DNA from 4 places in the Mesorhizobium sp. CNPSo 4661 genome. Region 4 is predicted to be linked to each of the others. Evidence: predicted binding sites of a transcription regulator. Region 4 holds the regulator's gene; each other region holds the start of a gene.
What was found. Region 4 encodes PhoB, which activates phosphate uptake and scavenging genes when phosphate is short. Its sites were predicted from a motif close to TGTCATNNANCTGTCAT; they were not measured.

Region 1: ppk2 (polyphosphate kinase 2) is a predicted target of PhoB. The motif match lies at 1,798-1,814, and genes of this name have one in related genera.
Region 2: AC0YKC_RS02180 (ceramide glucosyltransferase) is a predicted target of PhoB. The motif match lies at 1,280-1,296, and genes of this name have one in related genera.
Region 3: olsB (l-ornithine N(alpha)-acyltransferase) is a predicted target of PhoB. The motif match lies at 2,105-2,121, and genes of this name have one in related genera.

Annotation. Positions count from the first base shown of each region.
Region 1 covers NZ_JBWGIO010000003.1:39,105-46,669, forward strand. Annotated here, with positions in the region: gene AC0YKC_RS04950 (dihydrofolate reductase family protein) at 1-586, shown strand, start outside; gene ppk2 (polyphosphate kinase 2) at 788-1,708, opposite strand; gene AC0YKC_RS04960 (aldo/keto reductase) at 1,957-3,000, shown strand; gene AC0YKC_RS04965 (glycosyl transferase family 90) at 3,006-3,977, opposite strand; gene AC0YKC_RS04970 (GntR family transcriptional regulator) at 4,093-4,758, opposite strand; gene AC0YKC_RS04975 (MFS transporter) at 4,874-6,121, shown strand; gene AC0YKC_RS04980 (DUF423 domain-containing protein) at 6,159-6,533, shown strand; gene AC0YKC_RS04985 (hypothetical protein) at 6,551-6,688, opposite strand; gene AC0YKC_RS04990 (hypothetical protein) at 6,748-6,891, opposite strand; gene AC0YKC_RS04995 (LacI family DNA-binding transcriptional regulator) at 7,061-7,565, shown strand, end outside.
Region 2 covers NZ_JBWGIO010000002.1:25,310-32,874, reverse strand. Annotated here, with positions in the region: gene AC0YKC_RS02190 (Hsp33 family molecular chaperone) at 1-610, shown strand, start outside; gene apaG (Co2+/Mg2+ efflux protein ApaG) at 783-1,175, opposite strand; gene AC0YKC_RS02180 (ceramide glucosyltransferase) at 1,396-2,538, shown strand; gene AC0YKC_RS02175 (O-succinylhomoserine sulfhydrylase) at 2,584-3,774, opposite strand; SAM riboswitch at 3,831-3,908, opposite strand; gene AC0YKC_RS02170 (2'-deoxycytidine 5'-triphosphate deaminase) at 4,025-5,119, shown strand; gene araD1 (AraD1 family protein) at 5,158-6,150, opposite strand; gene mmsB (multiple monosaccharide ABC transporter permease) at 6,416-7,565, opposite strand, start outside.
Region 3 covers NZ_JBWGIO010000009.1:188,614-196,178, reverse strand. Annotated here, with positions in the region: gene grpE (nucleotide exchange factor GrpE) at 1-340, shown strand, start outside; gene AC0YKC_RS15490 (trimeric intracellular cation channel family protein) at 459-1,091, shown strand; gene olsB (l-ornithine N(alpha)-acyltransferase) at 1,166-2,053, opposite strand; gene AC0YKC_RS15480 (ATP-binding protein) at 2,339-4,618, opposite strand; gene acuI (acrylyl-CoA reductase (NADPH)) at 4,728-5,717, opposite strand; gene lspA (signal peptidase II) at 5,771-6,259, opposite strand; gene AC0YKC_RS15465 (TrmH family RNA methyltransferase) at 6,283-7,143, opposite strand; gene AC0YKC_RS15460 (RsmD family RNA methyltransferase) at 7,145-7,565, opposite strand, start outside.
Region 4 covers NZ_JBWGIO010000005.1:152,475-160,039, reverse strand. Annotated here, with positions in the region: gene AC0YKC_RS09250 (sugar ABC transporter permease) at 1-838, opposite strand, end outside; gene xylF (D-xylose ABC transporter substrate-binding protein) at 1,092-2,132, opposite strand; gene AC0YKC_RS09240 (ROK family protein) at 2,499-3,740, shown strand; gene phoB (phosphate regulon transcriptional regulator PhoB) at 4,068-4,757, opposite strand; gene phoU (phosphate signaling complex protein PhoU) at 4,774-5,481, opposite strand; gene pstB (phosphate ABC transporter ATP-binding protein PstB) at 5,502-6,305, opposite strand; gene pstA (phosphate ABC transporter permease PstA) at 6,302-7,153, opposite strand; gene pstC (phosphate ABC transporter permease subunit PstC) at 7,157-7,565, opposite strand, start outside.

The sequences.
Region 1 (7,565 bases), on a different contig from region 4:
CGACCAGAGCCTCGCCAACCCGCTCGGCGTGGGCGGCGAAAATCTGCACAAATGGATGATCAAAACCCGCTCGTTCCAACAGATGATCGGCAAGGATGGCGGGACGACGGATACCGATGACGAGTTTGCCGTGCGCAGTTTTGAGAATGTCGGCGCCTGGATCCTCGGTCGCAACATGTTCGCGCCGAGCCGCGGCGAATGGCCGGATGACAACTGGAAAGGCTGGTGGGGCCCCAACCCGCCCTACCACGTGCCGACCTTTATTCTGACGCATCACAAGCGCGCGCCGATCGAGATGGAAGGCGGCACGACCTTCTACTTCGTCGCCGACGGCATCCAGTCGGCGCTCAAACAGGCGAAGGCAGTTGCCGGCGACAAGGATGTGCGCGTCGGCGGCGGCGTTTCGACCGTCCGTCAATATCTGCAGGAGAAGCTCATCGACGAGATGCATCTGGTTGTCTCGCCGCTCCTGCTCGGCTCGGGCGAGCATCTGTTCGCCGGGCTCGACATGCTGAAGCTGGGATACCGCTGTACCGGGCAGGTGGCGACCGCCGATGCGACGCATGTGATGATCGGGCGGGTGTAGGCGAAGTAGCTCTTTCTCCCCGTTCACGGGGAGAAATGCCCGGTAGGGCAATGAGGGGCAGCGCTGCCGGTTAGAGGTTGGCCAAGCACCTGTGGCACCTGCCCTTGCGGCGAATGGGATTTCAACCGCCCACGTCGGCGCCGCCCCTCATCCGCCCTTCGGGCACCTTCTCCCCGTTTACGGGGAGAAGGAAGAGGCGCCTCAATACTTCTCCGGCACGTAGAGGTCGCGCGGCAGAACCTGGCGCTCGTATTGCGGGTTGAAGACACGCTCCGGCAGCGAAATCTCCTCGTGCGGCACCTCTTCATACGGCATCTGCTGCAACAGGTGGTCGATGCAGTTCAGCCGCGCGCGCTTCTTGTCGTTGCCCTCGACGATGAACCAGGGCGCTTCCGGAATGTTGGTGCGTGCGAAGGTCTCTTCCTTGGCCTTGGTGTACTGCTCCCAGCGCACGCGCGACTGCAGGTCCATGGGCGACAGCTTCCACTGCTTCATCGGATCGTGGATGCGCATCAGGAAGCGCATCTGCTGTTCTTCGTCGGTGATCGAGAACCAGTATTTCACCAGCGTGATGCCGGAACGGACCAGCATGCGCTCGAATTCCGGCACGTCGTGGAAGAACTCCTCGACCTGGTCCCCATTGGCAAAGCCCATCACCCGCTCGACGCCGGAGCGGTTGTACCAGGAGCGGTCGAACAGCACGATCTCGCCGCCCGCGGGCAGATGCGGCACGTAGCGCTGGAAATACCACTGCGACTTCTCGCGCTCGGTCGGCGCCGGCAACGCCACGACGCGGGCGATGCGCGGGTTCAGCCGCTGCGTGATGCGCTTGATGACGCCGCCCTTGCCGGCAGAATCGCGGCCCTCGAAGATCACCACCAGCTTCTTCTTGTGGTAGGCGACCCAGGACTGCAGCTTGATCAGCTCGGACTGCAACCTGAGCAACTCGCGGAAATAGGTCATGCGCTCCATGGAGGGCGGATGCGATTTCTTGTAGATCTTGGCGATCTCGAGCGAGAGCGCCGGCTCGGAAAGCTCCAGCTCATAGTCTTCGTCGAGCGTGTCCTCGAGTTCGGCTTCGAGCCAGTCCTTCGCCCCGGAATTCGATTTCAGTTCATTCATCGCGCAGCTCCGTCTGCCTGTCGGCCATCATCGCTTCGGAATCGGCTCCGGCCGGACACTCCGTAAGCCGACTGAGATACAGAGGCGCAATGACGGTTTTATTGCAATCGCCCGTCGCAAACCTCGAAGATATGTGATCGGTCCGTATCGACAGCAGGGCGACAAGCGGCGCGAATTGTCCTACAAATCCCCTCGCCTCTTCCAGCGCTCGCCACGGCGCTTCTTTCAAACAAATTGCGAGGACTGACATGGAATACCGCACGCTGGGCCGATCCGGCTTGAAAGTCTCGACATTGACGCTTGGCACCATGACCTTCGGCGGCACCGGTCCGTTCGCCGCCGTCGGCAATTCGGATCTCGCGGAAGCCAGACGCATCATCGACACCTGCATCGATGCCGGCATCAACCTCATCGACACCGCCAATGTCTATTCCAACGGCTTGTCGGAAGAGATCATCGGCGAGGCGCTTGGCGGCAAGCGCAAGAACGATGTGCTGATCGCCTCGAAGGCGCGCATGCGTATCGGCACCGGCCCCAATGACGAGGGCCTGTCGCGCCACCATCTGATCCGCGAATGCGAAAAGAGCCTGAAGCGGCTCAAGACCGACGTCATCGACGTCTATTTCGTCCATCAATGGGACGGCCTCACCCCGGTCGAGGAGACGATCGCGGCGCTCGACACCTTGGTCAACCAGGGCAAGATCCGCTACATCGGCTGCTCCAACTACTCGGGCTGGCAGGTGATGAAGGCTCTTGCCGTCAGCGACAGCCGCCATCAGGCCCGTTTCGTCACCCAGCAGATCCACTACACGCTGGAAGCGCGCGAGGCCGAATACGAATTGCTGCCGATCTCGGTCGACCAGGGCCTCGGCGTGCTGGTCTGGAGCCCGCTGGCCGGCGGGCTGCTCTCCGGCAAATACCGTCGCGACAGCCCGACCGCGCGCCAGCTTGGCGGCTGGAAGGAACCGCCGATCCGCGACGAGGACCGCCTGTGGCGCATCGTCGACGTGCTGGTCGACATCGGCAACGCGCGAGGGGTGTCGGGAGCGCAAGTCGCGCTTGCCTGGCTGCTTGGACGTCCGGCCGTAAGCTCGCTGGTGATCGGCGCCCGCAACGAGGCGCAGCTCAAGGACAATCTCGCCGCGGCCAGCCTGTCGCTCAGCGAAGAAGAACGGCAGCGCCTTGACGTGGTTAGCCGACCGCCGGTGCTTTATCCCTACTGGCACCAGCAGTTCACCGCCAGGGACCGGTTCGGACCGGCCGATAAGGTGCTCGACCGCTCGCATGCCTAAAACAGTCAGCCGGTGATAAAGCGCCAGACTTCCGGGTCGGGCTTTATCTGTCCGCTCAGCACGAAATATTTATAGAGGACGAGCAGCGAGATCGCCTGCTCGTCCTGTTCATTGCCGAATTTGCGGCAATAGGCGTTGGCGGCGGCGGTTATCCGCCCCGCCTCGGCGGGATGCTTTTCGAAATAGGCCACCTTGTCGACCAGGTCGGAGAAGTCCTGCCGCAGCGGCACGTAGTGGACATTGGGCTCGACCTGGGCTTCCGCAAACCAGGTTTCGTAGGTCGGCTCCGGCATCAGGCAGAGCGAATTGGAGCTCATGATCCATTTCAGGTTTGTCGCGACGTCATTGCCTTCGAGCGAGACGATGTAGCGATACTGCCGCTGCTGCTCGATGTTCAGGAACGGCTTGCGGTACCCATCCGGCGCGTCGGCCCTGTGGGAACCCGCATCGCAAATCGGCAGCTCGGCGGCCTTTTCCACGAATCGGGTGCGAAGCGGATTGTTGAGGTGACCGCGCCAGACCACCATCGGGCGCTTGTCGGCGAAAGACAGCTTGTCGGGCGGCATGTAGAAGTGACGGAACTTGTTCAGCTTCATCAGCACGCCGTTCGCGTTGTCGTCGCCGATGGGCCGGTCCTTGACGATCCTCGGTACCTCCGGAACGCCGACGACGTCGCCGAATTCGAAATCGATCAGCAGGCCGGGATCGAAATAGCGGGCGAATTCCTTGAGGTCGTAATAATACATGCTGGAAGCGGACGGCAGCTTGCCGACAGCTATGGCGTCCGGACTGGTCACGAACGGGTGTTGCAGTTTGTTGTAGTAGTTCAGTCGCTCGCGAACCGTCTTGCCCGAAAGCCTGGCCTGCTCGAGCCTGCTGGCCAGGCGGTCGCGGAACAGGGATTGCGGTGCGCGGTCACGCGCGAAATTGCGCGCGTAGTAGAACAGCTTTGCGGCGGTTCGTGAGAGTGTGGCCATGCGTCCGCGAGTTCAGCAAGATGGTCAATGGTAGTCGGCCTTCATCCCCCTCGTCTCCTACAGCATTCTCCCAGCCATGTTGCAAGCCCGCTAATGCGAATGACCCCACAGGACCTTACGCTGCGACGACGGCGAACCCTCTTGCGCGCAGACCGCGCCGGTCGTCATGCAGTGAGGTGACCAGCCGATCGCGGCTGCCGGCGATGTGAGCGGAAAGCAGCCGCGCCGCTTGCTCGGCATCGCCGCTCCTGACGGCGGCGAGGATGGCATGATGTTCGGTCCAGGCGCGGCCGAGGGCCTTCTCATCGCGCACCTCCAGCCAGCGTGCCCGCGACAGCCTGGTCATTGCATCGCGAACGGCCCTGAGCAGAAACTCGTTGCCGGAAAGCCTTGCCAATTCGATGTGGAAATCCAGGCCGACGCGATGCCACTCCTCGCGCGGCGTCTCGGCATCGCAGGAATCGAGCATCGCCGCGATCACCTCGATGCCGCCGCGGTCGTCGAGCGCCGCCGTCAGGCGAACCGCCGCGACCTCGACAGCCTCGCGGTAGACGGCGATCTGTCCGAGCTCCGCGAGGTTGATCGGCGCCACCGTCCAGCCGCGGCCATCGCGGCCGACCAGCCCTTCCGTTTCCAGGCGCAGCAGCGCCGCCCGCACCGGCGTGCGCGAAGCGCCGAACTGGCTCTCGATCCAGCGTTCGGTCAAACGTTCGCCCGGGCCGATCTCCAGCCCGAGGATCATCTCGCGAAGCTGCCTTTCGACATTTTGCATCTGCGACATTGTCGTTCCGTTTTCCAACGCCGCATTGACAGCGGCTAATGTCAGGTCCATGACGAATACCAGCTTGGTATCCCAAATCGGTATCCGCAACAACCCCAGCATTGGCATGCCTGACATGACGTCCAACGAATCCGAACAGAGCGGCTTCAACATCCATTGGCGGCGCAACCTCGCCGTCTGCTTCGCCGGCTCGTTCAGCACGCTTATCGCCATGACGCTGCTGTTGCCGTTCCTGCCACTTTACGTCGAGCAACTCGGCGCCGAGGGCCACGCGGCCATCGTGCAGTGGTCGGGTATCGCCTATGGTGCGACCTTCTTCGCGGCAGCACTGGTCGCGCCCTTGTGGGGACGACTGGGCGACCGCTACGGCCGCAAACTGATGCTGGTGCGCGCTTCGTTCGGCATGGCGATCTGCATGTCGCTGACCGGCATGGTCCAAAGTGTGTGGCAGCTGGTGCTGCTTCGGCTGCTGATCGGTTTTGCCGGTGGCTATTCGTCAGGTTCGACAATTCTGGTGGCTATGCAGACGCCGAAGGAGCGTTCGGGTTGGGCGCTGGGCGTGCTGGCGGCGGGCATCACGGCGGGCTCGCTGGTCGGACCGCTGCTCGGTGGGCTGCTGCCGCCGCTGATCGGCATCCGCGCGACCTTCCTGCTGTCCGGCGCCGTCATCTTCCTGGCCTTCCTGGCGACGACTTTCCTGATCAAGGAGAATCCGCCGGCGCCCAAGCCCGCCTCGACGGCGAAGCCGAAAAGCGGCTGGTCGCAGATTCCCGACAAGCGGCCGATCATCGCCATGCTGACCACCGGCATGCTGCTCGCCTTCGCCACCATGTCGATCGAGCCGATCATCACCGTCTATGTGCAGCAGCTCGTCGAGGACCAGAGCAAGGTCACCATGGTCGCCGGCGTCGTCATGTCCGCGGCTGCGCTCGGCACCATCCTGTCCTCATCCTGGCTGGGAAAACTCGCCGACCGCGTCGGCCACTGGAACGTCGTGGTCGGCGCCCTTGCTGTCTCGGCCTTGCTGCTCATTCCGCAGGCCTTCGTCACCAATGGCTGGCAATTGATCGGCCTGCGCTTCCTGATGGGACTGGCGCTGGGCGGACTGTTGCCCTGCATCACCAGCGTTATCCGCCACAACATCCCCGACGGGATCGGCGGCAATGTGCTTGGCCTGGCGATCTCGGCGCAATATGTCGGCCAGGTCGCGGGACCGCTGTCCGGCGGCTACGTCGGCGGCCATTTCGGCATGCGCTCGGTCTTTCTGGGCACATCGGTGCTGATGGCGCTCGGCGCGGTCTATAACTGGATTGTCCAGTCGCGGCGGGCACGGCATATGCTGCTTGAAGCCGGCGAGTCCTGACCGGCACATCGCCCAACCGCAGCATGGAGCATCCAAGATGAGTCTTACGGCCCAGGCATCAGGCGGCGGGAGCCGCGTCCTCGTGCTGGCAGCCGGCCTCGTCGGCGCGGCCGGCGTGGCGTTGTCGGCGGCGGCCGCGCATCGCGGCGGCGCCTTCACCGGCACGGCGGCCAACTTCCTGCTGATGCATGCGCCGGCGTTCCTCGTCATCGGCCTTGCCGGCGGCAACCGCTGCCTCAGGATCGCCAGCCTCGTCCTGCTCGCGGGCCTGCTTCTGTTCTGCGGCGATCTGCTCGCCCGCGATTTTCTCGGCTCGCGGCTGTTCCCGATGTCGGCGCCGATCGGAGGCACCTTGTTGATCGCCGGCTGGGTGGCGATCGCCGTCTCGGCGCTGTGGCGCCCGCGACCCTGACCTATCTTTGCCCTGACCTACCTTTGCCCGAAACGCCGCTTGCGCTGGCGCACCGGCAATCCGTCCACGCGACGCCGTTCAGGCTGCTCGGTTCCGGGCGTGATGCCCCAATAGTTGCGGTAGATGTCCTGAAACAGATGGCCGATCGGATGCATGACCACGTTCTCCTTCTATTGAATCGATCCAATACGCCGGCGTAAAATATGACCGTGGGTCAGCCGCGCTTGCGCTCCACGAGAAAGCGCGGCGCGCGCTTCCACGGGCCCAATCTGCCCCGGCGTTTCTCGCTGGCGGCGACCGAGGCGATGCCCCAGTCGTCGCGGTAGATGTCCTCGAACAAATAGCTCACCGGATGCACGGCACCCTCCTGTCGAAACCCGCCATATATGGGACTTGGATCGATTCAAATCATAGGCCTCATCCACCTCAAGTCAAGCTGAAATTTGAATCGATCCAACAAAAATGTTAGATGACCTGCGACAATTCAGCGGTCATGTTCGTCGCGTGACCGGATTCGGAGGAACGACATGGCATCACTCCTCGAAGGCCAGGCAAGACCGATCAGGCTGGCCGACATCGCCAAGGCCGCCGGCGTCTCGCATGGCACGGCCTCGAACGTTTTCAGCCGCCCCGAGATCGTGCGCGCCGAAGTGCGGGAACGGGTCAAGGCGGTCGCTGAGCAGATGGGTTATGCCGGCCCGGACCCGAAAGGCCGCCTGCTGCGCGCCGGCAAGGTCAACGCCATCGGCGTCGCCACCACCGAGCCCCTCTCCTACTTCTTCGACGATCCGTTCGCCCGCGTGATGATGGCCGGCATTTCGCAGGCCTGCGACGCCACCGGCGCGGGCATCGCGCTGGTCTCGGCCGCCAACCAGGAAAAGCTCGCCTGGAACATCCAGAGCGCGCTCGTCGACGGTTTCGTGCTGTTCTGCATCGAAGGCGGTTCTCGCCTTGTCGACCTGACGCGCGAGCGCAGGCTGCCTTTCGTTGCGCTGGAACTCGGCTTCCAGGACGAAACGGTATCGGCCATCG
Region 2 (7,565 bases), on a different contig from region 4:
CGGCAACGGCGTCCTGGCGCTGACCATCGACCAGGGCGCGCATACGCAGCGCTACCAGGGCATCGTCCAGCTCGACGACACCTCGCTCGAGGATGCCGCGCGCACCTACTTCCGGCAGTCGGAGCAGATCCCGACCGAGATCAAGATGTCGGTCGCCAAGCTGGTCACGCCCGGCCCGGGCGGCGCGCGAGAGCAGTGGCGTGCCGGCGGCATCCTGGCGCAGTTCCTGCCGCAATCGCCGGAGCGCATGCGCGTTCCCGATATTTCCGGCGGCGACGGCGATCCGCGTGACGTCGCGGACCATCCGGCCGACAATTCCTGGCAGGAGTTGCTGGCGCTGCTAGGCACCATCGAGCCGACCGAGCTGATCGACCCGACGGTGGGCGCCGAACGCCTGCTCTACCGGCTGTTCCACGAACATGGCGTGCGCGTCTTCCGCGGCGTTCCGGTCGCCGACCAGTGCTCCTGCTCGCGCGAGAAGATCCACGGCATCCTCGAAGGCTTTTCGGCGCAGGAGATCGAGGACTCGACCGAGGACGGCGGCATCCACGTCGCTTGCGAGTTCTGCTCGACGCAGTACGACTTCGACCCGGCCGAATTCGTGAAGTAAGCCTTCCTTCTCCCCGTTTCACGGGGAGAAGGTGCCCGAAGGGCGGATGAGGGGCAGGGCCGTCATTGGTGAAGATGGTCACCGAGGCCGTCGTCTAAAGAAAATCTCGAACCTCGGCGCCGCCCCTCATTGCCCTGCCGGGCATTTCTCCATGTATACGGGGAGAAAGAAGCTAGTTCACCGTGCGCCTCGTCCCCGGCATATCGAGCGAGAAGGCCGGAATGGCGATATCGAACGTCTCGCCGCGGCCGTTGCGCATCGTGTAATGGCCGACCATGATGCCCGACGGCGTCGAGAGCGGGCAGCCCGAGGTATACTGATAGCTGTCGCCGGGATTGAGCTCCGGCTGGTCGCCGACGACGCCGGCGCCGCGCACCTCCTCGACCCGGCCCCGACCGTCGGTGATATGCCAGTAGCGCGACAGAAGCTGCACGAAATCGTCGGAGCGGTTGTCGATCGTCACCTGGTAGCCCCAGACATAGCGGTTCTCGGACGGATCGGATCGGTCCTCCAGGTAGAAGGGCCTGACCAGCACTTCGATGTTGCGCGTCACTGCGCGATACATGGGCCACTCCGGTTGCCGCCGCGGAATATATGTCACGCTCCGCTCTTAGTAGACGTAGCGCCGACCATCCTGCCAGCCTTGTAAGCGCAGGTGCCGAAAAACAATGTCATTTAAGTGACATACGACAATGTTGGTGTGCACAAACCGCGCCGGGCGACTCGGGCGCTCTGTCGACTGATGAAACGGCCGCATGCGGCCTTTCGGGAGTGACCAGATCTCGATGGAACTGACTATCGCAGCCGGCCTGGCTTCGTCAGCCCTTCTCCTTTCCAATCTCGCCAGCATCGTGCTCGCCTCCTCGCGGCTCGAACGGCGGCGTGTCATAGCGCCGCCCGCTGGCGCGCAGCCGGTCTCGATCATCGTGCCGGCGCGCGGCGTCGAGCCGTTCACGCAGGAGACCTTGCAGCGCGCCTTCTCGCTCGACTGGCCGCGCTATGAGCTGATCTTCTGCGTCGCGCATGCCGAAGACCCGGTGGTCAGGCTGATCGATGCGGCGATGGCGCGCTACCCGGAGGTTCCGGCGCGGCTGCTGATCGGCGACGACCGCATCAGCGCCAATCCCAAGCTCAACAACTGCGTCAAGGGCTGGCAGGCGGCCAGGCACGATTGGGTCATCCTTGCCGATTCCAACGTGCTGATGCCGAGGGACTACGTCCAGCAGCTGATGGCGGCATGGCGCGCGGACACCGGCCTCGTCTGCTCGACGCCGATCGGCTCGCGGCCGGACGGGTTTTGGGCCGAGGTCGAATGCGCTTTCCTCAACACGCTGCAAGCGCGCTGGCAGTATGCCGGCGAGGCGCTCGGCCTCGGCTTCGCCCAGGGCAAGAGCATGCTGTGGAACAAGCCGATGCTGGACGCCAATGGCGGCATCCAGGCTTTGGCCGCCGAGATCGCCGAGGATGCGGCAGCCACCAAGCTGGTCAACAGCCTGGGGCTCAACGTCAATCTCGTCGCTTCGCCTTTCGAGCAGCCGCTCGGCCAGCGCCGGTTCGCCGAGATCTGGTCGCGCCAGACGCGGTGGGCGCGGCTGCGCCGGGTCACGTTCCTGCTGTTCTTCGCGCCCGAGATCCTCACCGGCGCCGCGATGGCGCTGCTACTGGCGCTGATTGCCGCTGCAAGCGCCGGTGTCAGCCTGCCTTCAACGGCCTTGTGCGTGCTGGCGATAGCCTACCTGCCGGAATGCCTGCTGGCTTCGGCCAAGGGCTGGTACCTGTCGCCGCGCACCGTCACCGCGATGATCGTGCGCGACGCGATGCTGCCCGCCATCTGGGCGCGCGCCTGGTTCGGCGGCGCCGTCGAATGGCGCGGCAACGCCATGACCATCCGCACCAAGGCGGCGACCGAACTGGAAGAGCTCGCCTGAGCCGATTGCCGCTTAGGCGCGCTTAATCTAGCGCGAGGTGGGCTGTTACTTCGCCGCCTTCAGCGCCTGCTCGATGTCCTCCAGCAGATCGTCGGTGTCCTCCAGGCCAACCGAAAGCCTGAGCGTGCCTGGCCCGATGCCTAGCTCTGCCCGCGCGTCGTCGCTCAGGTTCTTGTGCGTGGTCGTCGCCGGGTGGGTGATCAGGCTCTTGGCGTCGCCGAGATTGTTCGAGATCAGCACGATATCGAGTGCGTTCTGGAAGGCGAAGGCCGCCTGTTTGCCGCCCTTGACGTCGAGGCAGATCAACGTCGAGCCGCCCGACATCTGCTTCCTGACGATGTCGGCCTGCGGATGGTCGGCCCGGCCCGGATAGATGACGCGGGCTATCTCCGATCGGCCGGCGAGGAAATCGGCGATCTTGCCGGCGCTCTCGGTCTGCTGGCGCACGCGCAGCGGCAGGGTCTCCAGCCCTTTCAACAGCGTCCAGGCGTTGAAGGGCGACAGGCTCGGGCCGGTGTGGCGGAAATAGTCGTGCAGGTTCTCGTCGATCCATTTCTTGTCGGACAGGATGACGCCGCCGAGGCAGCGGCCCTGGCCGTCTATGTGCTTCGTCGCCGAATAGACGACGATATGGGCGCCGAGCTGCAACGGCTTTTGCTGCAGCGGCGTGGCAAAGACATTGTCGACGATCAGCCTGGCGCCGATCGAATTGGCGAGCTTGGCGACCGCGGCGATGTCGACCACTTCCAGCGTCGGATTGGTCGGGCTCTCGAGGAAGAGCAGCTTGGTATTCGGCCTTACCGCCTTTTCCCAATTGGCGATGTCGGTGCCGTCGACCAGCGTTGCTTGGATGCCGTAGCGCGGCGCCAGCGTCTCGACCACCCAGCGACAGGAACCGAACAGCGCGCGGGCCGCGACGATATGGTCGCCGGCCTTGGCGCTGCAAAGCAGCGCCGCCGTTACAGCCGCCATGCCGGAGGCCGTGGCGCGGGCATCCTCGGCGCCTTCCAAAGCGCACATGCGCTTTTCGAACATGTCGACGGTCGGATTGGCGTAGCGCGAATAGATGAAGCCCGGCTCCTCACCCTTGAAGCGGGCCTCCGCCGCCTGGGCCGTCTCGTAGACATAGCCCTGCGTGAGATACATCGCCTCGGCGGTCTCGCCGAATTGGGAACGCAATGTCCCGCCATGCACGAGTGCCGTCTGAGGTTTCCAGTTACGCTTCTTGGTGCTCATAGCCCTGCTTCCAGACACAAAAAAACCGGCCGCGAAGTCGCAACCGGTCCATATAGCCTTGCGGCTCGACGGTCCTTTAGCGACTTGTTTAACGTGGCTGCAAGCCGACCGGCCAAATCACCACGGGATAACGACCCTTTAGACCCGCGCCGCGCTTGCGTCAATTGCCGGCTTCATTAAGAGGTTTGTACCAGCCGGGCGGCAAGAGCCTGCTTAGGTCCTCGCCCGGCCTTGTGAACGGAGCCAGCCTTTGCGGCAGACAGGCATTCTTCCGGATCAGGACATCGCGGCGCTGTTCGACGCGAAGGCGCTGAAGTCGCCGCGCTTGCTGGACACCGACCAGATCCAGCCGGCCAGCCTCGATCTCAGGCTCGGCGACAAGGCCTATCGCGTGCGCGCCTCCTTCCTGCCGGGACCCGATCATCTGGTCGCCGACAAGCTCGAACGGCTGAAGCTGCACGAGATCGACCTCACCGGGGGCGCGGTGCTGGAGACGGGCTGCGTCTACATCGTGCCGCTGATCGAAGGCCTGGCGTTGCCCTCGAATGTGTCTGCTTCCGCCAATCCGAAGAGCTCGACCGGGCGCCTCGACATCTTCACTCGGGTGATGACCGATCGCGGCCACGAGTTCGACAAGATTGCCGCCGGCTATCACGGCCCGCTCTATCTCGAAGTCAGTCCGCGCACCTTCCCGATCGTCGTGCGGGCCGGCTCGCGGCTGTCGCAGATCCGCTTCCGCACCGGCAACGCGGTGCTCTCGGAGAACGAGTTGCGCGACCTTCATCGCGCCGAGATGCTGGTCGCCACCGAGCCGCCCAATATTTCGGGCGGCGGCATTGCGCTTTCCATCGACCTCGACGGCGACAAGGACGGCCTCGTCGGCTACCGCGGCAAGCATCACACCGGGCTTGTCGATGTCGACAAGCGCGCCGCGCAGGATGTCGTCGATTTCTGGGAGCCGATCTACAAGAGCGGCGCTGGCGAACTGGTGCTCGATCCGGACGAATTCTACATCCTGGTCTCGCGCGAAGCCGTGCATGTGCCGCCGCTCTACGCCGCCGAGATGACGCCTTTCGATCCGCTGGTCGGCGAGTTCCGCGTCCACTATGCCGGCTTCTTCGATCCGGGCTTTGGCCACTCCGCCGCCGGCGGCAGCGGCAGCCGCGCCGTGCTCGAAGTGCGCAGCCACGAGGTGCCTTTCATCCTCGACCACGGCCAGATCGTCGGCCGTCTCGTCTACGAGCATATGCTGAAGCGGCCGCAGGCGCTTTACGGCACCGATCTCGGCTCGAACTATCAGGCGCAGGGCCTGAAGCTCTCCAAGCATTTCAAAGCAGCCCGCTGAAGCTGCCGATCTCCCCCACAAGGGGGGAGATCACCCAATCATAACGCCTTCACCGCCACCTTCACCGGCTTTTCGATCTCCAGTGGATTGCGCAGCGGCAGGCCGAAATCCGGCGCCTCGATCTCGAACGTATCGCCGGCCTCCGTCTGGACGCCGTCGGCGAAGGAGAGCGTCGCGGTGCCGAACATGTGCACATGCACGTCGCCCGGCTGGCGGAAGGCCGAATATTTGAAATGGTGGTGCTCGAGATTGGCGATGGTGTGCGACATGTTCGCTTCGCCCGACAGGAACGGCTTTTCCCACAGAAGCTTGCCGTCACGCCAGATGCGCGATGCGCCGCGGATGTCGGCCGGCAGGTCGCCGATCAGGATTTCGGGGCCGAACGAGGCGTTGCGGAGCTTGGAATGGGCGAGGAACAGATAGTTCACCCGCTCCGTCACATGGTCGGAGAACTCGTTCGACAGCGTGAAGCCGACGCGGAACGGCGCGCCGTCGTCGCCGATCACATAGATGCCGGCGATCTCCGGCTCCTCGCCGCCATCCTGCGCGAAGGCGGGCGACACCAAAGGCGCGCCGGGGGCCACCGCCATCGTGCCGTTGCCCTTGTAGAACCATTCCGGCTGCACGCCGACCTGGCCCTTGGCCGGCTTGCCGCCTTCGAGCCCCATGCGGAACATCTTCATGGAATCGGTGAGGTGCTCCTCGCCGTCATTGAGCTTCTTGTGCATGGAATCCCGCGTCGCCGCCGAGCCGAGATGCGTCAGCCCCGTGCCGGTGAGATGCAGATGCGCGGGATCTGGATGGTTGATCGGCGAGACCAGCCTGCCCCTCTTGTAGGCGGCATCGAGATCAACCGTCTCGCCATAGCCCTTGCGTTCGATCAGCGCCTCGAGGCCTGTGCCGGTGCGGGCGGCCTCCATCGCCAGCGAATAGACGCTGCGCGCGCCGTTGATGACCCTGGTTTTGCCGCCGCCGTTGCGGGCGACGACGCGGATCGTCTCGGCGTCGTCGAGGATCTGGGAGATCAGCATGTTTGAATCCTCTCTCATTTTGTCGGCCGCCTGTGGGCAAGCCTTACCCTGCGCGGCATGGAGAAATCCCCGCCACGGTTGAAATTCTTCGTCCGGATTGCGCTCGCGAGCACGGTCCTTGCCTGGACTTCCCGGCGCCGGCGGGTTTGCCGGCAGCCCCGCGATCTGGAACCCGTATGCCTCCTGAACTTTGTTCCGGCCCTTAAGCCCTGTTTTGATGCATGTCGTTTCCCCAAAACCGCTAAGCGCTTTTGGGCGACATGCACTAAGCCTTGTTCTTGTTGTAGACGTCGAAGATCACGGCGCCGAGCAGCACCAGGCCCTTGACCACCTGCTGCCAGTCGACATTGACGCCCATGATCGACATGCCGTTGTTCATCACGCCCATGATGAAGCCGCCGACCACCGCGCCGATCACCTGGCCGACGCCGCCCATTGCCGAGGCGCCGCCGATGAAGACGGCCGCGATGACGTCGAGCTCTGAGCCGAGACCCGCCGCCGGCACGGCCTGGCCGAGGCGCGCCGCGATGATCAGGCCGCCGAGCGCCGACAGCACGCCCATGTTGATGAACACCATCAGCGTCAACCGTTCGGTGTTGATGCCCGAGAGCTGCGCGGCCTTGGCGTTGCCGCCCATGGCGTAGATGCGGCGGCCGATGGTCATGCGCTTGGTGACGAAGACGAACAGCGAGATAAGCACGCCCATCACCAGCAGCACCACCGGGAAGCCCCTGTAGCTGGCGAACTGGAAGACCAGGAACAGCGCCAGCGCGCCGCCCACCAGCGTCTTGACGACGAACAGCGGGAAGGGCTCCGCCTCATAGCCGTGGCGCTCGCGCTTGCGCCGCGTCCTGAAGCCGAAATAGGCGTAGGCGAGCACCCCGACCAGGCCGAGCACGACCGTCGTCATATGCAGGGTGAGGCCGCTGCCGAGGATGGTCTTGCCGGCCGCGTTCACCGTCGGCGGGATCAACGTCAGCGGGCCGATGACGTCCGGGATGAAGCCGGAGCTCAGCGCCTTGAAGCTGTCCGGCAGCGGGCCGACCGACGAGCCGCCGCCAAGCAGTGCCTGGCAGATGCCGCGGAAGATCAGCATGCCGGCCAGCGTCACGATGAAGCTCGGTATCTTGTGATAGGCGATCCAGTAGCCTTGCGCCGCGCCGATAAGCGCGCCGACGACCAGGCAGACGATCGAGACCACCAGCGGATTCGAGAATATGCCGAGCGGCCAGATGACCATCATCATAGCCGCGAGCGCGCCGATGAAGCCGGCGACCGATCCCACGCTGAGGTCGATATAGCCGGAGACGATCACCAGGAGCATGCCGAGCGCCATCACGATGATGAACGAGTTCTGCTGCACCAGGTTCGAGAGGTTGACCGGTTTGAACAGCGTTCCCGACGTCGTGTACTGG
Region 3 (7,565 bases), on a different contig from region 4:
CGAGGCGAAGGCTGGCGGCGATGCCGGTTTCAAGGCGTTGATCGAGGGCGTCGATCTCACCGAGCGCGCCATGCTTTCGGCGCTGGAGCGCCATGGCGTGAAGAAACTAGCGCCCGAAGGCGAGAAGTTCGATCCGAACTTCCACCAGGCGATGTTCGAGGTGCCCAATCCGGAGGTTCCGGCCGGCACCGTCGTCCAGGTGGTTCAGCCGGGCTATTCGATCGGCGAGCGCGTGCTGCGGCCGGCAATGGTCGGTGTCGCCAAGGGCGGTCCGAAGACCGCCGCCGAGGCGAAGGTCGAGCCGGGCCCGGTGAACGAGCAGGCCGAGAAGGATGCGTGATTAGGGAATAGGGAATAGGCAGTAGGCAGTAGAGGGAACGAGGGCGATATCAATCGCGTAGCTTCGTGCTATTCATACTCCCCCATTCCCTACTGCCTAATCCCTACTGCCTATGCCCTTGAATCCCATCGCCTTGCTCGACTATGCCGGCGTCGCCGTCTTCGCGGCGACGGGCGCGCTTGCCGCATCGCGCAAAGAGCTCGACATCATCGGCTTCCTGTTCCTGGCCAGCGTCACCGGAATCGGCGGCGGAACGCTGCGTGACGTCATCCTCAACCTGCCGGTGTTCTGGGTCGCCAACAGCGGCTATGTGCTGATCTGCGCCGTCGTGGCGGTGCTGGTCTTCTTCAGCGCCCACCGGTTCGAATCCCGTTACAAATTGCTGCTCTGGCTCGATGCCATCGGACTTGCCGCTTTTTCGGTCATGGGCGCCGCGAAGGGGCTGGCGATCACCGGCTCGCCCGTCGTGTCGGTCATCATGGGCGTGCTGACGGCAACCTTCGGCGGCATTTTGCGCGACCTGCTTGCCGGTGAGCCCTCGGTGCTGCTCAGGCCCGAGATCTATGTCACGGCCGCCCTTGCCGGCGCCGCCATCTTCACCCTTGGCGATCTTGCCGGCCTGCCGGCGCTGGCGTCGAGCCTGCTCGGCTTCGCGGGCGCATTCTTGGTGCGCGGCGGGGCGCTTAAATTCGGCTGGTCGTTTCCGGCCTATCGGAGTCGGCCGGGGCGAAGGCCGGAGGATATTCCCTGAGGGAGCGAATAGCGAATAGGGAGTAGCGAATAGGGATTGCGCGAGATAGCGTTCTATTCGCTATTCGCTATTCGCTAAGCGGCGAAGCGCTGGCCTTCGCCGCCATAGTAGTTGACGTAGCGGGCGCCGATCTCCTTGACGGGCATGACGACGAAGACGTCGACGGTCGAGAATTCGTGGTCGATGACGCAACCGTCGCCGATGCGGGCGCCGACGCGCAGATAGCCCTTGACCAGCGGCGGCATGGCAGCGATCGCCGCCTTGGTGTTCACCGCCTCGATCGGCATCAGGTCCATGGAGCAGTAGCGTCCCGGAACCGCGCGGACATCCCAGGCGGAGTCGGTGCGGCAATGATGGGCGAGGTAGGTCAGCGCCTCGGCATGCGCTGCCGGCACGATGCCGTGGAAGGAGGCGCAGCCGGTCATCACGCCGATATTGTAGTGATTGATGTAGGCCCAGATGCCTTGCCACAGCGCCTCGATGGTGCGCTTGGAGCGATATTCCTTGAGAACGCAGGAGCGGCCGAGCTCGAGGAAGCGCTGGCCGGGGTGCCGCGCGACAAGCTTGGTCAATTCGAACTCACCCTCGGAATAGAAGCCTCCGGCGGCCGTGGCGATCTCCTGCCGCAGCAAGCGGTAGGTGCCGACGATGCGACGATGTTCAGGGCCGGGAAGGGACGTGTCGAACACAAGAAGGTGATCGCAGAGCGGGTCGAAACGGTCGGCGTCGCGCCGGTCCTGCGCCTGGAACAGGTCCTTCCTCGCGCCAAGCTCGTCGTAGAATACCCGATAGCGGACCTCCTGGGCGGCGGCGATCTCGGCCTCGTTGCGGGCGAGCCGCACTTCGAGATTGCCGACACGGCCCAGCGGAGCACCGTTTGCGACGGCGTCGACGGTACGGGCGGCGAGCAGGGCGCCGCCGGCATTCGGCCGAGTGTCACATTCAGGCACGACTGTATGCACGAGTGATTCTCCTTCGAGCCATCCCTCTTGGCACGGGGATACGGTGTAGGTGCAACAGGATTGTGACAGTACCGTGATACGACGTGGCGGGCAATACTTTGTCGGCTGGGCAATACCCTCAACCGGCTATCTTGTGACCGCGAAAGGCAGGCAAGCCAAGGCGTTCAACGGTCAAAAATTTCCTTAAAGCAGGTCGCGTGAAAAAGGATTCACGCGACCTGCTTTGAGTTTTTGATTTAAGCATGTCTTTGCCCCGAAACCGGGCCCACTTTCGGGAGACATGCTTTAAGCCGCAACCTGGCCCTCGACCGCCTGGACGAGTGCGTCCGGGTCGAGCGGCTTGGTCACGAAACCGCTGGCGCCGTGGGCGAGCACGGCATGCCGGGTCTTTTCCTGGCTGTCGGCCGAAAGCACCATGATCGGGATCGGCGGCATGGCGAGCGACTCTTCATGGCGACGGATGGCGGCGATCGCGTCCAGCCCGTCCATGACAGGCATGTGCAGGTCCATCAGCACCACATCGAAGCGAAACTTGAGGCCGGCATCGGTAACGGCCTCGACCGCGGCCTTGCCGTTGCCGACGATCCTGACGCGATGCCCGGCCTTGAGGAGCGTGGCGCGGGCGAGCATGGCGTTGATGTCATTGTCTTCCGCGATCAGCACCGACAGGCCCTGGTCGCGCTTGCGCACCGAGGATGCCCCGCGCGGCTTCGGCTGCGGCTGCAGGAGCGGGGAGCCATGGCTGGTCAACAGCACCCGCAAAAGGGTCTCGCCGCGCACCGGCCTGGCGAGGAAAGTGGTGTAGCCGCTGGCGCGGAATTCACCGAGCATGCCGCGATCCGTCGGCGCGATCAGGGTGATGGCCTCACAGTCGGCGAAGCCCGCGTCGCGCAGCCGCCTGAGCAGCCTGCCATCGCTGTTTTCGAGCGCCGCGTCGATCAAGAGCACGTTGCAGCCGGCGGCGAAGGGAGCGGCCTGGCTTGGTGTCGCCGCGATCTCGACGATGCCGCCATGGGCCCTGATCGCGCGGGCGATGGCATCGGCCTCGACGGCGTTTTTCGACACGATCACCGCCCGCCGGTCGGCAAGGATGTTGTGGCGATGCGGCGGCGGTTCGGTCGCGGCGACCGCCGGAAGCTCGAGGACGAATTCGGACCCCTCGCCGAGTCGGCTCAAAACCGAGATCGTGCCGCCCATCGCCGTCGCCAGGCGCTTGGAGATGGCAAGACCGAGACCCGCGCCGCCATGCACCCTGGTCGAGGTGCCGTCGGACTGCTCGAACTCCTCGAAGATGCGCTCCATGTCCTCTTCGCGCAGGCCCGGGCCGGTGTCGGCGATGGTGAAGCAGATGCGGTCGGTGGTTTCGGTGCGGGCGCGCGCCACGGTCAGCAGCACGCCGCCCGTGTCGGTGAACTTCACCGCATTGCCGATGAGGTTGAGCAGCACCTGGCGCACGCGGCCGGGATCGGCGGTGATCATCTGCGGCACGTCGGGCTCGACATGGCAGCCGAGGCCGATGTTCTTGGCAAAGGCCTTCGCGGCAAGAAGCTCGATGATGTTGTCGGCGATCTCGCGCAGCGAGGTCGGCTGCGGCTCGGGCTCGAAGCGGCCCGCCTCGATCTTGGAATAGTCGAGCAGGTCCTCGATGAGCGCGAGCAGCGCGCTGGCCGAAGTGGAGACCGCGCCGACATAGGTGCGCTGCTCGGGCGAGAGGTCGGTATCGGCAAGCAGCTTCGCCATGCCCATGATGCCGTTCATCGGCGTGCGGATCTCGTGGCTGACGGTGGCGAGGAAGCGCGACTTGGCCTGGCTGGCATATTCGGCCCGTTCGCGCGCGGTGATCAGCGAGGATTCGGCGCGCTTGCGGGCGGTGATGTCGCGGGCGATCGCCCGGTGCGAGACCGCGCCCGTGTCCTTGTCGCGCACCGACAATTCGATCCAGGAGAACCAGCGCGGCCCGTTCGGGGTGCGGATCGCGACATCGGTGGAACTCAGGCATTCATGATCGGAGAAGGCGGCGTCGGGAACGACACCGACATCGATGCCAAGCTCGGCCAAGGTCTTGCCGGCAAGATCGCGCGCGTCGATCTCGACAAGCGAGGCAAAGACGCTGTTGGCATAAACGATATGGCCGTCACGATTACGGTGGACGACGAGGTCGCCAAGCGCGTCGATCAGGCCGCGGAAGCGCTCCTCGCTCTCCTGCATCTCCCACATGCGGTCGGCGAGGGTTTCGATCTCGGCGCGGCTGCGGGCGGCGGTCTCGTCGAGAAGCGCTGCGGCGCGCCGCTCGTCGCGACGGTTGCGCAGATGCATGGCAAGGCCGGCAAGCGCGGCGGCGGCGAGGCCGATGGTGATGATGAGCGGCGCGCCGGTAAGATGCGCCAGCCCCGCCATGACGGCGATGGCGACGATCGTCAGGAACGGCAAGCCTTCGTGGCTCGCCATGGGCAATTCAGGCGCCAGCGGCGGCGCGACAAGCACCTGCCGCTTCGGCGCATCGGGGATGAGCCTGTCAGCGCCCGCGGCTTTGCTGTCCTGTCTGATGTCGGAGTCCGCGACCATGCGCGGACCATGCCAGACAGAGATTATGGAAGACTGGGACGGATCGTTCGAATTTTAGCGATTGCGCGGATTTTAACCACGCATGCGCGGGCGAAACCGCTATTTCCAGCTACATATCGACGACGACGCGGCCCCTGATCTTGCCTTCGACGATGTCGCGCGCGGCAGCGACAATGCCGTCGAAACCGATCGTGCGCGACAATGTCGACAGCTTCTTCAGGTCGAGATCGGTGCCGATGCGGCGCCATGCCTCGAGGCGAACCGCCTTCGGCGCCATCACCGAATCGATGCCCAGCAGCGAGACGCCACGCAGGATGAAAGGCGCGACGCTTGCCGGCAGGTCCATGCCGCCGGCCAGGCCGCAAGCGGCGATGGCGCCGCCATAGGAGGTCATCGACAGCGCGTTGGCCAGGGTATGGCTGCCGACCGAGTCGACACCGCCTGCCCAGCGCTCCTTGGCGAGCGGTTTCGCGGGCTGGCTGAGCTCCTCGCGCGAGATCACCTCGGCCGCGCCGAGGTCGATCAGATAGGGACTTTCGGCGTTGCGGCCGGTCGAGGCGACGACATGGTAACCGAGGCTCGACAGGATCGAGATGGCGACCGAGCCGACGCCGCCGGCAGCACCCGTCACCACCACCGGGCCGCGGTCCGGCACGATGCCGTGCCGCTCCAGCGCCATGACTGAGAGCATTGCGGTGTAGCCCGCCGTGCCGACGGCCATCGCATCATGCGCGCTCATGCCCTCGGGCAGCGGCACCAGCCAGTCGCCCTTGACGCGGGCGCGACCGGCATAGGCGCCGTAATGCGTCTCGCCGACACCCCAGCCGTTGAGGATCACCTTGTCGCCCTTGCGCCAGTCGGCATGCGAGGAGGAGATCACCGTGCCGGCGAAATCGATGCCCGGAACCAGCGGCCAGCGGCGCACGACCGGCGCTTTGCCGGTGATGGCGAGCCCGTCCTTGTAGTTCACCGTCGTCGCCTCGACGGCGACGGTGACATCGCCTTCCATCAGGTCGGCCTCGGTGAGGTCGACGACATCGACGGACTGCTTCTTGTCCGCATCGCGCGAAACGAGGATGGCTTTGAAGGTATCGGGCATGGTTCTCTCCTCGGCTCTGCTGTCGGGAAGTCTGCGGCTTCAACCGCGTGCGGTCAATTGCCTGGATCCTGCGGTTTGGCCTCACGGCCCCAGCCGATCAGCTCGTCGAAGACGACAAGCGCCGCGCCGACCGAAATGAAGGCGTCTGCGAGATTGAAGACCGCGAAGGACCAGACGGGCGTGTGGAACAGGATGTAGTCGATGACGTGGCCGTAGACGGCCCGGTCGATGAGGTTGCCGAGCGCGCCGCCGATGATCAGCGCAAAGCCGATGCGGGCGACGACATGGCCGGCAGGCGTGCGCGTGGCGAGATAGAGCACGAAGGCCACGACCAGCACGGCGATGACCACCAGGCCGGTGTCGCCGAAGGACTCGAACATCGAGAAGGCGATGCCGGTGTTATAGGTGCGGAACAGCGCCAGGAACGGCAGGAGATCGACTTTCTCCTGAAAGGCGAGACCGTTCTCGACCAGTTGCTTGATCCACTGATCGAGGGCGATGGCGATGACGACCAGCACGACGTAAGGGGACCAGGATTTCACTTAGCAGTCCTCATCGGCAGCCCTCATCGGATGTCGTTGGCAGGCTCGAGCTTCAACGCGCCGCGCCGGATCTCGAACAGCATCACGCCGGTGGCGACCGCCAGATTGAGCGAATCGGCCCGGCCTGCCTGGGGGATCCTGAGCAGCCGGTCGCAGCTCTCGGCGAGGCTGTCCGGCAGTCCCTGCTGTTCGTTGCCCATCAGCAGCAAGACCGGGCCTCTGGAGAAATCGACGGAGCGATAGTCGACCGCGCCCTTGAGGTGCGTTCCAGCGACCAGCCCGGAAAAATCGCGCCGCCAGGCGAGGAAGGCCTGCTCGGTCGCCCTGGCGACGGGCACGGCGAAGATCGAGCCCATGGTGGCGCGCACCGTCTCCAGCGAGAACGGATCGGTGGTATCGCCGACCAGGATGACACCTTTGGCGCCGACGGCGTCGACGGTGCGGATCACGGTGCCGAGATTGCCGGGGTCGCGCACGCGGTCGAGCGCAACCCAGACATCGCCGTCCCTGGCGCGGATATCCTTCAGCGGCACGGTCTGCTGCGCAAAGACGCCGACCACCATTTGCGGGTTTTCGCGGCGGGTGATGGCTGCCAGCACCTTTTCAGAAACTTCGAGCACCGTGCCACCGGCGGCAACGGTCCGCGCGGCGACCTTTTCGACGGCCGCGTTGCCGCGCCCTGCCTTGGCGAAGACCAAGGTCCTGATCGACCAGCCGAGGTCCAGCGCGTCGATGACGAGCTTCAGGCCCTCGGCCATGAACGCGTTCTGCTGGTCGCGGAATTTCTTGAGCGTCAGCGCCTTGATGTCCTTGACCAGGGGATTGGCAAGGCTGGTGACTTCCTTGACCTGCCCGACAGGGCGCGCGCCGTCATGTGCCGTCATTTCAAGCCACCCAGCGCGAGAACAGCGAGGTCGACAGCGCGCGGCCGGCGGATTTCTCGCGAATGATCAGTTCGCCGGATTCGACCGTGCCGCCCATGCCGGCGAAGGTATCGCGCATCAGCGCATGGATGGCGAAGAAGGAGGCGCGGATCGAATAGGCGGTGAGGACGACGGCAAGCGGCTTCGGCGTCAGGATCGAACGGCAGAGGTCGGTGAGGCCCGGCAGGTCCTCGAACAATTGCCAGACCTCGCCCTTGGGGCCGCGGCCATAGGCCGGCGGGTCGAACAGCACGATGTCGTAGCGGCTGCCGCGGCGTTCCTCGCGCTCGGCGAATTTCACCGCGTCCTCGACGATCCAGCGGATCGGCTTGTCGGCAAGGCCGGCCATTTCCTGGTTCTCGCGCGCCCAGCCGATAGCCTTC
Region 4 (7,565 bases):
CGTAGCGGTTCACGATGCCGACCGGCCAGGGATAGGAATTGGCGAGCCACACTGCGCCCAGGATGACCGCGCAGGTGACGGTGGCGAGCAGCGTCTCGGCCCAGACCGGACGCAGCGGGAAGCGGAAGCGCTTGCGCTGCACGCGGCCGTTGAAATGCATGAAGATGACCGCCAGGCAGGCGGCGATGCCGACGGCCCAGCTCCACTTGGCGCCGATCGAGCCCGCCGGGCCGCCGCCCATCAGCTGGAACGTGGCGTCGAGCGGCGCCACGGTCTGGCCGCTGGTGACCCACCAGGCAGCGCCCCGCCATACCAGCAATCCGCCCAGCGTGACGATGAAGGCCGGCACTTCGAGATAGGCGATGATGAAGCCCTGGAAGGCGCCGATGATGAGGCCGAGCGCCAGGCCGATCAGCAATGCCAGGACCCAGATCCAGGGATTGCCCAATTCAAGCCCGACGAAGCGAACCAGGAAATGCACTTGGGCAAAGCCCATGACCATGCCGATCACCCCTTCGGCCGATCCGACCGACAGGTCGATGTTGCGCATGACGATGACCAGCACCATGCCTGAGGCCATGATCGCCACGGCCGAAGTCTGAACCGACAGGTTCCACAGATTGCGCGGCGTCAGGAAGGTGCGGCTGTCGAAGTCGAGCGGATTGACGCCGAGGCGCAGGCTGGAAATCACGTGCAGCCCGACCCAGATCAGCAGCAGCGCGCCTATCATGCCGAGCATGCGGGTATCGATCTCGGTTGCCTTCAGGAACCTGGCGACAGCGCCAAGTTCCGACGCACGCGCGGTGTCCGCCGATTGGGTAGACGTCGTGTCGGTCATGATTTCCTCCCGCCGGCCTGCCCGTCTGACGCGGATGCCTGGCCAAGCCTAGAAGCTATCCGCCAGAGGCGGAAACACAAAACTTTTTGAGAAAACGCCGCGGCTTCAACGCAATCCCAGGAAAAGTGCGTGGCGGTTGGGATCGGCGACTTCGCCGTGGCTTCCCGTCCGGGATTGCGGCAACAAGGAACTGGAGCGGTTCATCGAACCGCTCCAGGCCGCGGCGCAGGATTTTGATCGAGAGCCGGCAAACTTAGTTGCAGACCTTGACGCTGCCGGCGGCAACGCCAGCGCAAACTTCGTCCTTCTTGATCCAGCCGGCGTCGATGACGACGTTGAGATTGTCCTTGGTGATCGCGATCGGGGTCAGGAACAGCGACTTGACGGTGTTGCCGCCAGGCGTCGTGAAGTCCTTGGCGCCGGCGATGTCGCCCATCTTCTTGCCGTTGGCGAGCTGCGAGGCGATCTCGGCGGCGTTCTTGCCAAGCTCGCGCGCGTCCTTCCACACCGACACGGTCTGCGTGCCGAGCGCGATGCGGTTGAGCGCCGCGTGATCGCCGTCCTGACCCGAGACCGGAACGGTGCCGGCCAGGCCTTGCGCCGTCAGCGCCGCGACGACGCCGCCGGCGGTGCCGTCATTGGCCGCCACGACCGCGTCGACCTTGTTGTCGTTGGCGGTCAGGAACTGCTCCATGTTCTTCTGCGCGTTGGCCGGCAGCCAGCCGTCGGTATAGGCCTCGCCGACATTCTTGATCTTGCCGCTGTCGATCGCCGCCTTGAGCACTTCCATGGAGCCCGAGAACAGGAAGTCGGCGTTCGGATCGGAACCCGAGCCCTTGATGAAGACGTAGTTGCCTTCCGGCTTGGCCTTGAACACCTCGCGGGCCTGCATGCGGCCGACTTCCTTGTTGTCGAAGGTCAGGTAGAAGACGTCCTTGTTCTCGATCAGGCGGTCATAGCCGACGACCGGAATGCCTTCGTCGAGCGCCTTCTGCACCGCCGGACCGATGGCCGAGGCATCCTGAGCCAGGATGATCAGCGAATTGGCGCCCTGCGAGATCAGGCTTTCGACATCGGTCAGCTGCTTGCCCGGATTGGACTGCGCGTCGGCCGAAATATACTTGTCGCCGGCGGCCTCGATGGCTGCCTTCATCGCCGCTTCGTCGGTCTTCCAGCGCTCTTCCTGGAAATTCGACCAAGAGACGCCGATCACCTTGTCCTTCGCCTCGGCGACCGACGCCAACGTCAGCGACATGGCAACGCCCGCCAGGATGGCGGCTGCGAATTTCTTCATGATATCCTCCCTGCGCTCTGTGCGGCGCGACCCAGACTGGCCCGAAGGCCGGTAGAGAGGCTTTTTTTCGAGCCTCAAAAAAATAGTGATCCAGCAAAACGACGCTGTCAACTGCGATTCTGATGGGTTTTGATGGGTCCGAACATTTTTTTCGACACCCGCAATAAATAATGACATGGACCTTGGCTTCTGCCAGTATCCAGAAGCAATTCCAGGAAAAGTGCGCAGCGGTTTTCCGCCCGGAATTGCGTCAGAACAAAAGACAGACGGTTCGCCGTTTCCGCAAATGGTGAACCGTCTGGCGTGTCAACGCTAGGCCATGGCATCATCACAAGGCCGCGATGACCGGGGAGGACGTGCGAAGACATGTCGGTCGGAATCCGTCACGACGATTTGCGCCGGCGCAACCGCGCCATGGTGATTTCGGCCGTGCGCCGCGCCGGCCAGCCTTCGCGCACGGAGATTGCCGCCACCACCGGGCTCAGCCACTCGACCATTTCGGCGATCTCCGCCGATCTGATCCAGGAAGGCATTCTCACCGAGAGCAAGGCCAGCGAGCCGACGGCGCTGAAACGCGGCCGGCCGCAGATCGGCCTGGCGCTGAACCCTGAAGCCGCCGCGGTGCTGACCGTGGTCTTGTCGCTGAACTTCCTGTCGGTCGCCGTGATCGATTATGCCGGCCAGGTGGTCGCCGAGGAGCAGCAGCGCTTGGACACGCTTGTCATGCCCCGCGACGACTTGATCGGCGAATGCGTGGCGATCGTCCGGCGCCGACTGCAGGATCCCGACCTCGAGGTGAGCAGCGTCGCCCGCATCGCCATGGGCATCCAGGGCATCACCGATTCCCACGCACGCGCCATGCTGTGGTCGCCGATAACGCCGCTGACCGGCATTCCTTTCGCCGACATCCTCGAGCAGGAATTCGGCATCCCCGCCACCATGGAGAACGACTGCAACATGATGGCGGTGGCGCTGCAATGGCGCGACCCCGAGCGCTATCGCGACGACTTCATCGCCATCCTCCTGTCGCACGGCATCGGCATGGGTCTGGTGCTGAAGGGCGCGCTGTTCACCGGCACGCATTCCTCGGGCGGCGAATTCGGCCACATGATCCACCGCCCGGGCGGCGCGCTTTGCCGCTGCGGCCGGCGCGGCTGCGTCGAGGCCTATGCCGGCAATTACGCGATCTGGCGCAGCGCCATGAAAATGAGCGAGGACGCCGAGCCGGTCGACGTCGGCGACGCCGACATGCGAGCCCTCGCCGCCAAGGCGCGCGAGAAGGACGGCCCCGAGCGGGAGGCTTACCGTCGGGCCGGCGAGGCGCTTGGTTTCGGTCTCGGCAGCCTGTTCGCCCTCATCGACCCGGCGCCCGTGGCCATGGTCGGCGTCAGCGCGGCCGCCTTCGACCTGATCGAGCCGGCGCTAAGGGCGGCGATCGCCCAGACCGCGGGCGGCCAGCACTCGGAATCGATCTCCTTCGACACCGAGCCTAACGAGCTGCCGCTGATCCGCGAAGGCTGCGCCATGCGCGCGCTGACCTTCGTCGACCAGGAGATTTTCGCGCCGGGCATGCAGGCAAGAGCGGGCAGCGGAAAAAACGTGGCCTGAGCGGCTTTGAAGTGACCGCTGGTCGCTGAGGACAGCAGCAGACGCTTGAGATTAGCGATGGCCCCGCAGCTTCGTCATTCCAGGGCGAAGCAGGAGCGAAGCTCCGTCGCGAAGACCCTGGAATCCATGCCGTTACTTCGATCGTAGGCGCAGCGGAGCAGAATTCTGCACCGCCCCGGCACGTCGAAGTCACGGAATGGATCCTCGGGTCTGCGCTGCGTCGCTACGCTCCTTGCTCCGCCCGTGGATGACGACGCTAGAAGCGTCTCGGCTAATCACCATCGCAGATGCCGGGAGCGGAGCCGTCAGCGCTTCCGCGCCCTATCCCTAATCCTCCCTGATCGCGTAACCCGCCCCGCGAATGGTTCGGATGACGTCGGGCATGCGGCCGTTGTTGACCGCCTTGCGCAAGCGGCCGACATGGACGTCCACCGTGCGCTCGTCGATATAGATCGTCTCGCCCCAGACATTGTCGAGCAGTTGGCTGCGCGAGAACACGCGGCCAGGATGCCGCATCATGAATTCGAGCAGGCGGAACTCGGTCGGGCCGAGCCTTATCTCGCTCTTCTTGCGGTAGACGCGATGCGACTCGCGGTCGAGCACGATGTCGCCGACCTTGAGCACGCTGGACAGCACCTCCGGCTTGGCGCGGCGCAGCAGCGCCTTGACGCGCGCCATGAATTCCGGCGTCGAGAACGGCTTGACCAGGTAGTCGTCGGCGCCGGTCGAGAGCCCGCGCACGCGGTCGCTTTCCTCGCCCCGCGCCGTCAGCATGATGATCGGCAGCCGCTCGGTCTCGGGCCGCATCCTGAGGCGCCGGCAGAGCTCGATGCCGGAAACCGCCGGCACCATCCAGTCGAGCACGAGCAGGTCGGGAACGTTTTCCTGAAGGCGGATTTCGGCCTCGTCGCCGCGGGTCACCACTTCCACCTGGTAACCCTCGGATTCGAGATTGTAGCGGAGCAGCACCCCCAGCGGCTCCTCATCCTCCACCACCATGATGCGTGGCGCGATCATCGGGGTAACCTTCTCGTCAGGCCGCCGGCGCCGACATTGCCGTCTCGTCCTGCTTGGGACGGTTGGCGGGCAATTGCGTACCGGTGAGCACATAATAGGCGTTCTCGGCGATGTTGGTCACATGGTCGCCGATGCGCTCGAGATTCTTGGCGCAGAACAGAAGATGCGTGCAAGCGGTGATGTTGCGCGGATCTTCCATCATGTAGGTCAACAGCTCGCGGAAGACGGACGTGTATTTGACGTCGATGCGCTCGTCGTCGTTGCGCAGCTTGGCCAGCGCAGTGGCGTCGCCCACCATATATTCCTGGGTCACGGCCTGGACCTGGATCAGCACCAGCTGCGCCATGGAATCGATCGAATGCGTGAGGTCGCGCGGCGCGGTGCTGACGCCGACCGCGCCAACGCGCTTGGCGATGTTCTTGGCAAGATCGCCGATGCGTTCGAGATCGCCCGCCATGCGGATCGAGCCGACAACGTTGCGCAGGTCGTCCGCCATCGGCTGCCGCTTGGCGATCAGCGTGATGGCGCGGTCGTCAAGCTCGCGCTGGCGCGCGTCCATGATGGCGTCGTCGGAGACGACGCGCTGCGCCAGCGCATTGTCGGTTTCGAGCAGGGCCCTGGTCGCGCCGCCGACCATGGAGCCGGCCAGATCGCCCATGTCGTTGATAAGCCGGCTGATCTGCCTCAGATCCTCGTCGAAGGAGGCGACGGTATGTTCGGCCATGATGATGTCCTCGTATGAACTCAGCCGAAGCGGCCGGTGATGTAGTCCTGCGTGCGCTTTTCGCGGGGCGAGGTGAAGATCTTCTCGGTCCGGTCGAACTCCACCAGCTCGCCCAGATACATGAACGCCGTCTGCCTCGACACGCGCGCCGCCTGCTGCATGTTGTGGGTGACGATGACGATCGTATAGTCGGCCTGCAACTCGTCGATCAGTTCCTCGATCTTGGCGGTCGACAGCGGATCGAGCGCCGAGGCCGGCTCGTCGAGCAGGATGACCTCGGGCTTCACCGCCACGGTGCGGGCGATGCACAGGCGCTGCTGTTGGCCGCCGGAAAGGCTGAGGCCGCTGGCGTTGAGCTTGTCCTTGACCTCGTTCCACAGCGCGGCGCGCTTCAGCGCCGACTCGACGCGGCTGTCCATCTCGGCCTTGCTGATCTTCTCATACAGCCTGACGCCGAAGGCGATGTTCTCGTAGATCGACATCGGGAACGGCGTCGGCTTCTGGAACACCATGCCGATCTTGGTGCGCAGCAGGTTGAGGTCCTGCGAGCGGTCGAGGATGTTCTTGCCGTCGAGCAGTACCTGGCCCTCGGCGCTCTGCTTCGGATAGAGCTCGTAGATGCGGTTGAGCACGCGCAGCAGCGTCGACTTCCCGCAGCCCGACGGGCCGATGAAGGCGGTCACGCTGCGCTCCGGCAAGGACAGGTTGATGTCCTTCAGCGCCTTCGATTGGCCATAGTAGAAATTGAGGTTCTTGACCTCGATCTTGGCCTTCTCGACGGTCGTGTCGGCTACGTTCAGGTCGGTGGACAACATCGGTTTCATCTGTCCTCTCTGCGTCCGGTCAGGCTGCGGGCGATGATGCTCAGCCCGAGAACCGTAAGGGTGATTATGAGTGCGCCCGTCCAGGCCAGTTGCTGCCATTCCTCGTAGGGGCTGAGGGCGAACTGGAAGATGGTCACCGGCAGGCTGGCCATCGGGGCATTGAGATTGCTCGACCAGAACTGGTTGTTGAGCGCGGTGAAGAGAAGCGGCGCGGTTTCGCCGGAGATGCGGGCGATCGCCAGCAGGATGCCGGTCACGATGCCGGACAGGGCCGCGCGATAGGCGACCGAGCGGATCACCACCCAGCGCGGCGCGCCGATGGCGGTGCCCGCTTCGCGCAGCGCGTTGGGCACGAGGTTCAGCATGTCCTCGGTGGTGCGCACCACGACGGGGATCACCAGGATCGACAGCGCGACGGCGCCGGCAATCGCCGAGAAGTGCCCCATCGGCCGTACCATCAGCTCATAGACGAACAGGCCGATGATGATCGATGGCGCCGACAGCAGGATGTCGTTGATGAAGCGCACGATCGTCGTGAGCTTCGAGAAGCGCCCGTACTCGGCCATGTAGGTGCCGGCCAGCACGCCGATCGGCGTGCCGACGATAATGCCGATGATGGTCATGACGATGCTGCCGTAGATGGCGTTGAGCAGGCCGCCGGCGTCGCCGGGCGGCGGCGTCATCTGCGTGAACACGGCCAGGTTCACCCCGGAGAGCCCCTTATAGAGCAGCGCTCCGAGGATCAACGCCAGCCAGGCGAGGCCGATGCCAGCCGCGACGACGCACAGCGCCATCATCACGGCGTTCTTGCGTTTGCGGCTTTGGTGAAGCGATGCGGCAGTCGACATCGGTCAGGCTCCCGTGCGGCTATCGATGCGCAACAGCATGTAGCGTGCGAGCGCGAGGATGATGAAGGTGATGATGAACAGGATCAGGCCGAGCGATACCAGCGAGGACGTATAGAGATCGCCGTCGGCCTCGGTGAATTCGTTGGCGATGGTCGCCGAGATCGTCGTGCCCGGCGCAAACAGCGAGGCGCTGATGCGGTGCGCGTTGCCGATAACGAAGGTGACGGCCATCGTCTCGCCGAGCGCGCGGCCGAGGCCGAGCATGACGCCGCCCATGATGCCGACGCGGGTATAGGGGATGGTCACGCGCCGGGTCACTTCCCAGGTCGTGCAGCCGATGCCGTAGGCCGATTCCTTCAGCACCGCCGGCACCGTGTCGAACACGTCCTTGGTGATCGAGGTGATGAAGGGC